DNA from 2 places in the Acidilutibacter cellobiosedens genome. Region 2 is predicted to be linked to the other one. Evidence: a T-box and tRNA genes for the amino acid it is inferred to sense, from the RefSeq annotation. Region 2 holds a T-box; the other holds one or more tRNA genes.
The links. A T-box is a leader RNA that pairs with one kind of tRNA and senses whether it is charged. The one in region 2 lies ahead of argS (arginine--tRNA ligase), so its partner is inferred to be a tRNA-Arg.

Region 1: it encodes a tRNA-Arg, which carries the amino acid that the T-box ahead of argS (arginine--tRNA ligase) is inferred to sense. The anticodon was not compared.

Annotation. Positions count from the first base shown of each region.
Region 1 is NZ_CP035282.1:41,706-47,754, forward strand. It holds gene EQM13_RS00205 (transcription repressor NadR) at 1-239, shown strand, start outside; gene EQM13_RS00210 (M1 family metallopeptidase) at 307-1,800, shown strand; gene EQM13_RS00215 (SDR family NAD(P)-dependent oxidoreductase) at 2,240-3,001, shown strand; tRNA gene EQM13_RS00220 (tRNA-Arg) at 3,131-3,207, shown strand; gene tadA (tRNA adenosine(34) deaminase TadA) at 3,276-3,722, shown strand; tRNA gene EQM13_RS00230 (tRNA-Ser) at 3,784-3,872, shown strand; gene EQM13_RS00235 (ABC transporter ATP-binding protein) at 4,394-5,170, shown strand; gene EQM13_RS00240 (FtsX-like permease family protein) at 5,160-6,049, shown strand, end outside.
Region 2 is NZ_CP035282.1:1,479,755-1,485,803, reverse strand. It holds gene EQM13_RS06990 (B12-binding domain-containing radical SAM protein) at 1-1,552, opposite strand, end outside; gene EQM13_RS06985 (hypothetical protein) at 1,739-1,933, shown strand; gene argS (arginine--tRNA ligase) at 2,009-3,712, opposite strand; T-box leader at 3,866-4,067, opposite strand; gene EQM13_RS06975 (endonuclease MutS2) at 4,122-6,049, opposite strand, start outside.

The sequences.
Region 1 (6,049 bases), 1.4 Mb from region 2:
GAAAGGTAATTGATGTAATAGTTGAACACCCTATATATGGAGAGATAAAAGGTCTCCTTTTAATTTCCTCCAGATTGGATGTAAAAAATTTTATGAAAAATGTGAAACAGAGTAATGCAGAACCTTTGTCTTTGCTTACGGAAGGAATACATATCCATTCCATTGAAGTAAAAAATGAAGATAGTTTTAAAAACATCGTAAATGCTCTTAAAGAAAAAAAATATTTGATAAATTTTTAAATAAATAATAGACAAATAATAATTTTTTTATATAATCTGGGAATACAATAATATTGGGGTGATAAATGTGAATAGAAAAAGATGGTTGCTTTTTGTAATCATAGTAATTATTGTATCCTTTGCCTTTTTAGGCGTTATAAAGACTGAAGAAAATGATTATCCTAATATTATTGTAAGTAATTATGATGGAATTGATAAAGAGAGTGTAAACAACTATAAAATAGAAGTAGAGATAAATACTCAAGAGAAGATGTATTATGGTAAGGAATGGGTCAGTTATACTAATAATACACAAAATGTTTTAAAGGAGCTGTTTTTTCATATATATCCCAATGCTTTTAAGGATAAAAAAACAGCTCCTTTATTAAATGGATATATGTTGGAAAGAGATTTTGATCCTGGATATATTAATTTAAAAAAAATTGAGGTTGATGGGAAAGAAGCTGAGTTTATTATAGAGGGGGACAAAGACACTGTTCTTAAAGTAAAACTTCAGCATTTTTTAAAAGAAAGTGAAAAAGCAAATATATATTTGGAATTTGAAGGCAAAATACCGAGAACAGAAGATAGGTTCGGCTATGGAAATAAAAGTATTAATTTTGGGAATTGGTATCCTATACTTGCTGTATATGATGAAAGTGGGTGGAATACTGAACCATATTATAGCATTGGAGACCCTTTTTACAGCTGTGTTTCTAACTATGTGGTAAATATCACTGTTCCTGAAGATATAATTGTTGCTACCAGTGGCAAGATTGTTAAAGAAAAGAAAAGGGGAAACAAAAAAGTTTTTGAAATAGAAGGAAATTTAATAAGAGATTTTGCTTTTTCCATAAGCAATGATTATATCGTAAGGAAGAGAAATGTAGACGGTATCTTAATGAGTTCTTATTCTTTTACCGATGATGATGAAATAAATGAATATATTCTTGACACAGGACAGAAAGCATTAACTTTATTTAGTAAGGTATTCGGTAAGTACCCCTACAGCAATTTTTCTATTGTTGCATCGGACTTTTCAGGAGGAATGGAATATCCTGAATTTATAATGATAGGAGAAGATTATTATGATAATGATTATCTTCCTGCCCTTGAAAATGTAATAGTCCATGAAACAGCTCATCAATGGTGGTATGGATTGGTTGGAAACAATGAGATAGATGAGGCGTGGTTAGATGAATCTCTTGCCACTTATTCGGAAAGTATATATATAGGAGAGACATACGGAGAAAAAGAAAGAGATAGATATATGGACATTTTGAAGATAAACTATGAACATATGAAAGACGCTCTTAAGTTTGATGAAACAGTAGTGAAACCATTAAGCAAATTTAAAGATTGGGATGACTACGGATCTTTGGTGTATACAAAAGGAGCTTTATTTATTGACAGTATAAGAAAAGACTATGGAGAAAAGGCCCTTTATCGCATTTTAAATAGATATTATGAGGAGTTCAAATATTTAAATGCAACTACCGAGAACTTTAAAAGAGTATGCGAAGATGTTACAGGAGATGATTTTACCCCGAGAATGAATTTATGGCTTTATGGAATAGATTAAAGTGGAGGTATTTTCCTCCACTTTTAAGTCTACTATCTTCCGCCACCCCAGTTGCCACATCCAACACCGCCAAAGAGGACAACTAAAAGAAGAAAGAAAAATAACAAACTGGAATCGTCGCCCCAGCCTCCCGTTGTATCTGCCATAATATATAACCCTCCTTATACAAATCGTATTTTGGATTTACCTAATACATTATATAAAGAAACATTATTTTTTGTTACAACAAATTTTAATTTATAAGTTGCAGAGACTTTATCCGACAGTGGCATACTTTATGGAAATGTGGTATAATGAAATCGCCATAAATGAACGGTTGAAACCATCACCGCTGCGTATTGCTGGTTGAGTTGCGATGATGATTTACAGTGTAAAAGTAACAGCATCACGAACAGGAAGAGGAATACCATATTTCCACGGACAGGAGGAAAGATTCTCTATGAAAAATATTGTAATTACAGGTGCAGCGGATGGTATTGGATATTATTTAGTGAGGCAACTTTTACTAGAAGGTTATAATGTAACGGTTTTGGATTTAAATATCGACAATCTTAGTGAATTGTGTAAAAAGTATAGTTCTCTTTCTGCAAAAGTTTGTGATGTTCGGGATTTAAGACAAATGAAAGAGTGTGTGAGTGAAAGTGTAAAAAAATATGGGAGCATTGATTGTGCGATACATAACGCTTGTCTGTGTACGTTTGCAGGTATGGAGCAAACCGAAGAAAAAACGTATCATGATGTAATAGACGTCAATTATTTTGGTGCGCTTCATTTATCACAGATGGTTTTACCATACATGAAGGACCAAAGAAGTGGAAGGGTTATATTTACCAGTTCTGGAGTCGGTGTGATGGGTTTTGTCAATATCAGTCCTTATGCTTCGAGCAAAGGGGCGATTGAATCACTTGCTAAGTGTCTTAACATTGAATATCAAGATTACGGCATCAGTTTTCATATCTTCCATCCACCTCTTACTAGAACTAAATCCGCAGGACCTTTGCCCGTTCCTAAAGAGTTTATGGCTGATCCTGAGAAAGTTGGAACTGGACTTGCAAGGCATATACAAAATAAGTCTTTTGTTATCTGTCATAGCTTTGGGCAAAAGGTACAGACATTAGTCTGCTATTTGTTCCCCATTAAGATGGGTAAACTTATGAGTAAAATGACGGCTAAGTATGCTGCAGAAAATAACAAAAAGTAAAGGAGAATAAGCAAACAAGCTGTCATGAATAAGATATATAACATAGATATACTAAAACTCTGTCAGGGAAAATAAGAAATTGACTTTTTTTATAAAATAGTATAAAATATATAATTGTTGAATTAACCTGCACCCGTAGCTCAGTAGGATAGAGCAACGCCCTCCTAAGGCGTGTGCCGGGGGTTCGATTCCTCTCGGGTGCACCAAGATGCTTATTACAGTTATCGCATCATTGATATATATGATGCGATGATTTTTGCTTAGGTGATTTAATATGGATGAGTTTTTTATGAGATTGGCATTAGAAGAGGCACGTAAGGCATATAGCATTGGAGAAGTTCCTGTGGGAGCTGTTATAGTTCATAACGAAAAAGTTATATCCAATGGATGTAATATGAAGGAGACATTAAAGGATCCTACTGATCATGCAGAAATTATAGCTATAAGAGGCGCAAGTAAATATTTAGGGGGATGGAGGCTTTCAGGATGTATTATGTATGTAACCTTAGAACCTTGTCCTATGTGTATAGGAGCAATTTTGAACTCAAGAATTGATAGACTGGTAATAGGAACAAGAGATCCTAAAATGGGAGCCTGCGGAACTTTAATTGATCTAACCAATAATGAAAAGTTTAACCATAATGTAAATGTAAGCTTTGGAGTATTAGAGAAAGAATGTTCAGATATAATAAAAAAATTTTTTCATGAATTAAGAAAATAGACTTATTTTTATTCTTGGTTTTGCAGATGGAAAATAGTAATATGTAGGATATAGTAAATAGGGAGAAGTATCGAAGCGGTTGTAACGAGCCGCACTCGAAATGCGGTTGTCCGCAAGGACACGTGGGTTCGAATCCCACCTTCTCCGCCAGAAGATTAGGTCAAAATAGATGCAGGGCTGAAAAAGCCAGTGTTTATGCGGCCTGACGAGGGTTTTGAATGAAAAATTCAAGACCCTCGTTTTTCATAGATGCACCCTGCTTTTTAACAAGAAAGCGGGGTGTTTCTCGTTTTTGGCGGGAATCAGTCCGGAAAACAAATAAAGCTCATATATCTGATAGGTAACTTTAAATAGATGTGTTCTTGGTTATAGAAAAACACAACCGTTCTTTGCGCTCAAAATTTAAGAAAAAGGATTACCCCACGAAGATGAATTGCAAACCATGTATTTTGCGTTGAGATTAGCACACATTCCTATAAAAAACATTCAAAACGGAAACACAAAACAATCGTTTCCTATATAATGGCCGATTCATTTAGGAAATGTTCACGCTTAATTTACGATTCAGCCGCCCGTCATTTATTGAGCCCCCAAAACCTTACATGCAATGTAAGTGTTTTTCATCGTCTTGCTCCGTTATAATAAAATCAAAAGCAAAGGAGGTTGTTTTTATGAAACAGGCAATTCTGGAGATCGAATCTCTGCGAAAATATTATGGCAGACAGGAAAATCAAACAAAAGCTCTGGACGGCATCTCATTTACGGTGATGCCCGGTGAATACCTTGGCATTATGGGTGCCAGCGGATCGGGAAAATCCACACTGCTCAACTGTATCGCCACAGTCATTCGCCCTACGGCGGGACATATTTTGATGGACGGTGTGGAAGTTAGTGCGCTCAAAGGCAGTAAGCTGGCAGATTACCGAGGAAAAGAAATCGGATATTTATTTCAGAACTTTGAGTTGCTGGACAATCTTACAGGTCAGGAGAATATCCTTTTGCCTCTCGGCATCCATGGTGTGACTGAAAAAGAGGGAAATAAGCGCCTGCGGGAGCTCGCGGAATATCTCGAAATCACCGGTGTAATGAATAAATTTCCCTCTCAGATGTCCGGAGGCCAAAAACAGCGAGTGGCTGCGGCCCGGGCGCTGATTCTGAATCCCCAAATCATTCTGGCAGACGAACCCACCGGCGCACTGGACACCAAAAATGCTCGTGTTTTGATGGAAAAGCTGGCCGGCCTCAACCGAATGCAGCAGACCACGATTCTAATGGTTACACACGACTCCAACGCGGCAAGCTACTGCAGCCGGATTCTGTTTATTCAGGACGGCGTCATTTTTCATGAACTGCGCAGAAAAGTACCGAATGAGACACGGGAGCAGTTTTACGAGCGCATCCTTGCAGTCATGGCACAACTGGGGGGAGGGAGCGCAAATGTTCTTTAACCTGGTACGCCGCAACAGCAAACGTAACCGGCGGGAAAACGGGCTTTTTTTCTTTTCGCTCTTAGCAGCTATCGTGGCCTTTTACATCATCCTCTCGCTGCCGAATCAGGACATTATGGGTTTTCTCCGGGAGATGGAGAGCGGTGCTGTGGATAGGCTTTTAAGCTTAATTCCCGCCTTTTATGCTGTAACGCTGTTCATTCTTTTCTTCCTCATTTATTTTGCAAGCAGGTACCAGCTGGAACGCCGAAGCCATGAGCTTGGCATGTACCTGATGATGGGGATGCGCCGTACCAAGCTGTTCACGATGCTGCTGGCTGAAGATCTGTGGAGCAGCCTTGTATCCATAGTCGTCGGTATCCCGGTGGCGATACTTCTTTCTGAGGTTATAAGCCTTGTTACTGCGCGGGCGGTGGGCATGGGGATTCTGGGACACCAGTCCGCCGTTTCTCTCTCAGCTATTTTTTGGACGATAGCGGGGTTTGTGCTCATTAAGTTGGCTGCATTTCTTCTGCTCAGCGGCAAATTTGCATCCAAAGAGATTGGCGCTCTGCTTTCTCCCACCCCGGAAGGCGCAAAAAGGCAGCGTCCGGCAGTCCTGTATCGAATTGCGCTGGCTTTGGGTGTGCTGCTTTTGGCGGCGGCCTACCTGCTGGCAATCAGCGGCGAAGCATGGTATTCGTTGGCTGTTATGGGAATAACTTTAGCGTTTGGAATCGCAGGAACGCTGTTGCTTTTCTATGGCCTGCGAACGGTACTGGGCATGTTGGCACAGCGCCAGAGTGGCAAATCCGGGCTGGGAGTGTTCACGTTCCGCCAACTTCAGGAGAATGTAATTGGTCAGCCGCTTTCCCTTGCGGTCAGCTCTCTTTTAATTCT
Region 2 (6,049 bases):
AAATTTCTTCATCCTTAAGTATATCGTGCTTTTTATTAATATTTCCAACGCCAGTTGCCCGTTTAATATATTCAGGCAAATTTGATGATTTGTTATAGAAAATATAATCGTATTTTAATATTTCATTGAATATTTCAATATTATCACTAATTCTTTCTTTATAAAACTCATAAATTATTCTATATAATTCTCTTTTACTATGGGAAATTTTATGATAATCCTTTTGTTCCCAATAATCGGCATAATCCTCATAAAAATCAAAAGGAGTATTATAATAATTTTTAATGACATATTCCAAAGTGTTTTCAAAGGAAGAATCATTCCCATATTTTTCAACTAAATCTTCAATTGTTTTCAATTTCAGCATATCCTTGTATTTGATACTATCCGTCTCCAGTACCTCATAAGGAGGCTCATTCAAAAATTTAAAACCATACAATTCCTTGTCTTCTCTCAATTTTGACCCTTTAAGAAGTTTTAAAAATCCCAGTTGCAGCTTTTCCGGCCTTAATTCATAGACCTCGTTAAAAGAATTCTTAAAGGAATCATAATCTTCAAAGGGAAGCCCCGCAATCAAATCTAAATGCTGATGAATACTTCTATAGCTTTTAATTCTTTTAGTTACTCTTTTCAACTTTTTTATATCTGTTTTTCTGCCTATAGTCTCCAACGTTTTTTCATTAGTTGATTGAACCCCTATTTCAAATTGAAACAATCCATCCTTTACATGGCTTAAAAATTCCAGCATATCTTCGTCTAAAAGATGAGCAGTAACTTCAAAGTGAAAATTCATATTTTGAGGATTCATTTTCATTATAAAATTCATTATTTCCATGGCATATTCTTTATCAGCATTAAATGTCCTATCCACAAATTTAACTTGCCTTACCTCTGCCTTTATTAATCGTTTTAGATCATCTTTTACCCTGTCTATTGTGAAAAACCTTACTCCTTTGATTGTTGAAGAAAGGCAAAATTTGCAGTTAAAGGGACAACCTCTTGAGCTTTCAAAATACACTATTTTATCTTTAAGTTCGTCCTTTTTTATGTTCAAAAATGGAGACGGTATTATATCTAAATTTTTGATTAAATCTCTCCCTTGATTTTTAAAAGACCTGTTTTCTTTCCTAAAGGTCAAACCTTTTATTAAATCAAAGTCTTCTTTTTTCTCTGTTAAGGCTAATAAAAGTTCCTTAAAAGTCTCTTCTCCTTCTCCCGATATAATAAAATCCACATAAGGAATATCATCCAATATATTCTCTTTTTCAAAAGAAATCTCCGGTCCTCCCAATATAATCTTTATATGAGGGTCTACTATTTTTATGATTCTGCATATCTTTAATATTTGCTTGACATTCCATATATAAACGGAAAAAGCCACTATATCCGGAGACATCTTAAATATTTCTCCTGCAATATAATCAGCATTTTGATTTATAGTAAATTCCGCTATATCCATATCTGATATTTCCGACGAAAAACTCTTTAAATATCTGAGAGACAGAGCCGAGTGAATATATTTTGAATTAAGGGTAGTAATAACTATATTCATAATTAATCATTCCTCTAATCTTTCATCTTCCGAATTAATTCTATTATAGCATATTAATTTGTCTCTACAAGTTTTCAGATATTTCTTTCGTTTTTCTTTTTAAACAATATTACTTGATAAGTATTGAAGATTTTAAAAAAAGAATATAAAATATATATGTAAATACATTGAGAAAGGGGTAGATTTATGCAGGAATTTGACAAAATATCTATACAGGAGATGTCTAAAAATGATATGTTAATGATATTAGAAGCACTTGAATACACAGGGAAAAATACAAAGATTGATGCATTTCTCAATTTAAAAGATAATATCATTAAAGAACTCAGTGAATTATCGGAAGCTAAAGAAGATGAGTTTCTTTTATATTTGCAAAAATAGTATTTATAAATATTTCTTCATTAAAATATAAAGGTCCTTATACATTTTTATAAAAAGTATAAGGACCTTTAATATTTACATTTTATCAGGAGTCTCCATTCCAAGAAGGGAAAGACCTGCTTTGATTACTGATTTCGTTGCCCATACCAACTGAAGCCTTGCATTTTTCAAATTATCTTCTTCCTGCATTATGGGACAACTGTTATAAAAGCTGTTGAAGGCTTTTGCTATTCCCATTATGCTTCTTGCAACAAAAGAAGGTTCATTTTTCTCCATTGCCGTGACTATTTCCTTTGGAAAATTATAAATCATCTTTATAATGTTAATTTCTTCCGGCGCTGATAAAATAGAATAATCTATTTCATTATCCGGCGAAAAATTTCCTTTTTCCAGCAGCCTGTTCGCCCTTGCATAGGTATATTGAACATAAGGACCTGTTTCCCCGTCAAAGCTTAATGTCTTTTCCCATGTAAATGTATAATCTTTAATCCTGTTATTAAATAATTCCTGAAATACTATTGCTCCTATTCCGACTTGTTTGGCAACTTCATCCTTGTTCTCTAAGTTTGGATTTCTTTCTTCTATTATAGCCAAGGTTTTTTCTACAGCCTTTTTAAGCACATCCTCCAAAAAAACAACTCTTCCCTTACGAGTGGACATGGTTCCTTCTTCCAATCTCACCATTCCGAAATTAACATGGATACAATCCTTCGCCCAAGGATATCCAATAAGTTCTACGATTTTTTTCCACTGTTTAAAATGAAGTATCTGCTCTGATCCCACTACATATACATTCTTATAGAAATTGTAATGCTCTTTCCTGTATATTGCTGCGGCTATATCCCTTGTTATATAAAGGGTAGATCCGTCGCTCTTTGTTATGAGGGCCGGAGGCATGCCGTAAGGTTCCAAATCTACTATTTCCGCTCCCTGGGATTTCTTTAATATGCCTTTCTTCCTCATATCATCTACTACTTTAGGCATCTTATCCGAATAAAAACTCTCACCCGTAAAGGAATCAAATTTAATCCCCAATATATCATAAACTCTGTTAAATTCCTTAAGACTCATATCCCTCATCCATTGCCATAGCTCTAAAGCTTCCGAGTCTCCGTCCTCCAATTTTTTAAACCAATGCCTTGCCTGCTCCTCTAAAGTGGAATCATTCTCCATCTCCTTATGAAATTTAACATACAGCTTTAGCAATTCGTTTATAGGATCCTTTTCAACAATTTTTCTGTCTCCCCATTTTTTATAAGCCACAATCAATTTACCAAATTGAGTGCCATAGTCTCCGAGATGATTTATAGCTACCGCATTATAACCTAAATATTTATATATATCATATAATGCATGACCTATGATAGTAGTCCTTATATGACCTATATGAAACGGTTTAGCAATATTAGGAGAAGAATATTCTACAATTACGGTTTTACCTTTCCCCATATCCGAAGAACCATATCTCTCTTTTTTCTCCTTTACTTCATTGAGTACTATTTCAGTTAATTTTTCCTTATCAATAAAGAAATTTAAGTATGGCCCCAAACTTTCAACCTTTTCAATATAACTGTTTTTCTCTATTTTTTCTGCTAATTCCTGAGAAATCAAATTTGGTGATTTCTTTAAAGCTTTAGATAACCTGAAGCAGGGAAATGCATAATCCCCCATTTCGCTATCTGGCGGAATTTCAACTAATTTTTCAATTTCTTCTTTTGCTAAGATATCATCAATTTCTTTTTCAATCAATCCAACAACTTCTTCTTTTAAATCCTTCATTTATAAATCCTCCTTCAAATAATAAGAAAAGCTTCTATCGAAGTATTTTATAAAGTAGCTTTTCTTGAAACTCATTTACGGAAAGTTCTTTTTAATCAATATTTATATGTAAGAACTTTCCTATTCGTTATAAATAAAAACTCTCATCTCAATTTAAGAGACGAGAGTTTTCCCGTGTTACCACTCTTGTTGGCCTATTGCCCACTCATTTATTTAACGCATCTTGCGTCCTATCCTACTTTATTCAGATGGATTCTCCAAGGCTCTTTTCAAATATATATTTGTATTTAGGCTTTCACCATCCCTAATTCGCTTTGCCAAAAAATATATTTTATTTCCTCTTCTCAGAATATGTCTTTTAAATTGTTAATTAATAATATACCTCATAATTCATAATTTATCAAGAAAATTATTTTAGTTCAACTACCGTTACTCCGCTTCCTCCTTCTCCGTACTTGCCCAGTCGATAGGATTTAACATGTTTATGACTCTTTAACAAATCCGATATCCCTGATCTTAAAACTCCCGTACCTTTTCCGTGTATTATATATATTTCTTTAAGTCCGGAAATATATACATCATCTAAATATTTATCCAAGTCCAGTAATGCTTCATCCAATGTTTCTCCTCTTAAATCGATCTCATTCTTTATATCCTGAGTTTTAAATTTTAGAATATTCTTTGTCATCACCGCAGTTCTTTTTTGTGAATCATTCTCTTTTATTCTTCTCAGAGAGGAGACAGGCACATTGATTTTCATTATCCCAACCTGCACCTGAAGATTTCCGTTATCATCTGGAAGAGAAACTACAATACCGGATTGATTTAAAGACAATATCTCCACAGATTCTCCTACCTTTAAATTTTTAGGGGGTTTAGAACTTTTCACATCCAATAACTTTATGGATAAATCCTTTTCCGTTTCATTTAATTTAGATTTAAGTTTGTCTTGAGCTTCCTGAATTTTAATATTTCTTTCTCTTTCAATTTCATTAGATATATTTCTTAGATTGGATACAATAAGATCCGATTCTTCCTTAGCATTTCTTAAAATATTTCTTGCTTCTTCTTTAGCTTTGTATATAATCTTTTCCTTTGCTTCCTGAGTTCTTTCTTTTTCATCAGTCAATTCTTCTTTTAATCTTTCTATTTCAATCTTCAATCTTTCAGTTTCTAACTTATTTTCTTCAATTCTCTTTCTGTCCTGATCCATTGTCTTTAATACATCTTCAAAATCTACATTTTCTTTGGAAATTAAAGTTTGAGCATGAGATATAATATAATCCATAAGCCCAAGCCTTTTAGATATTTCAAAAGCATTTGATTTTCCAGGAATTCCAATCGAAAGTTTGTAAGTAGGGCTTAATGTTTCTACATCAAACTCCATGGAAGCATTTTTTACTCCTTCTTTAGTAAGAGCATATATTTTCAATTGACTATAGTGAGTAGTTGCTATAGTTCTCACTTTTATATTATACAGATAATCGAGTATTGACATTGCCAATGCCGCTCCTTCTACAGGATCTGTACCGGCTCCCAGTTCATCAAAGAGAACCAAGTTTTTTTCTTCCACATTTTTTAATATCTCTACGATATTTGTCATATGAGACGAAAAAGTACTTAAGTTCTGTTCAATGCTCTGTTCATCTCCAATATCGGCAAATATCTTATTAAATACTCCCACTTCAGAATTATGATCTGCCGGTATATGAAGACCAGATTGGGCCATTAAACATAAAAGACCTACTGTTTTAAGAGTAACTGTTTTCCCCCCGGTATTAGGCCCGGTAATTACAAGAGTTCTGAAATCATCTCCTATATATATATCTATCGGAACAACTTTTTTCTTATCAAGAAGAGGATGCCTTCCCTTTTTAATATTTATATACCCTCTGTCATTAAGAATAGGCTTTGTTCCATCCATATTAACGGCAATTTTCCCTTTAGCAAATATAAAATCCAATCTTTGAAGTATTTTTTGATTATTCCTTATCTCGTTACTTCTTTCCCTTACCATATTGGTAAGCTCAATCAAAATTCTCTCTATTTCATGCTGTTCTTCAATTTTCAATTCCTTCAGTTCATTATTTAATTCTACTACAGCCATAGGTTCTACAAATAAAGTCGCACCACTGGAAGATTGATCATGAACTAGCCCGGGAAAATTTCCTCTGTTTTCCTGTTTGACAGGAACTACATATCTTCCTTCCCTTATGGTAACTATGCTGTCCTGAAGATACTTTTTATTATTGGATGAACTGATAATTGAATTTAATTTATCTCTTATGCTGTCGTTTTTCATATTTATCTTTCTTCTTATGCTTCTAAGAGCTGGAC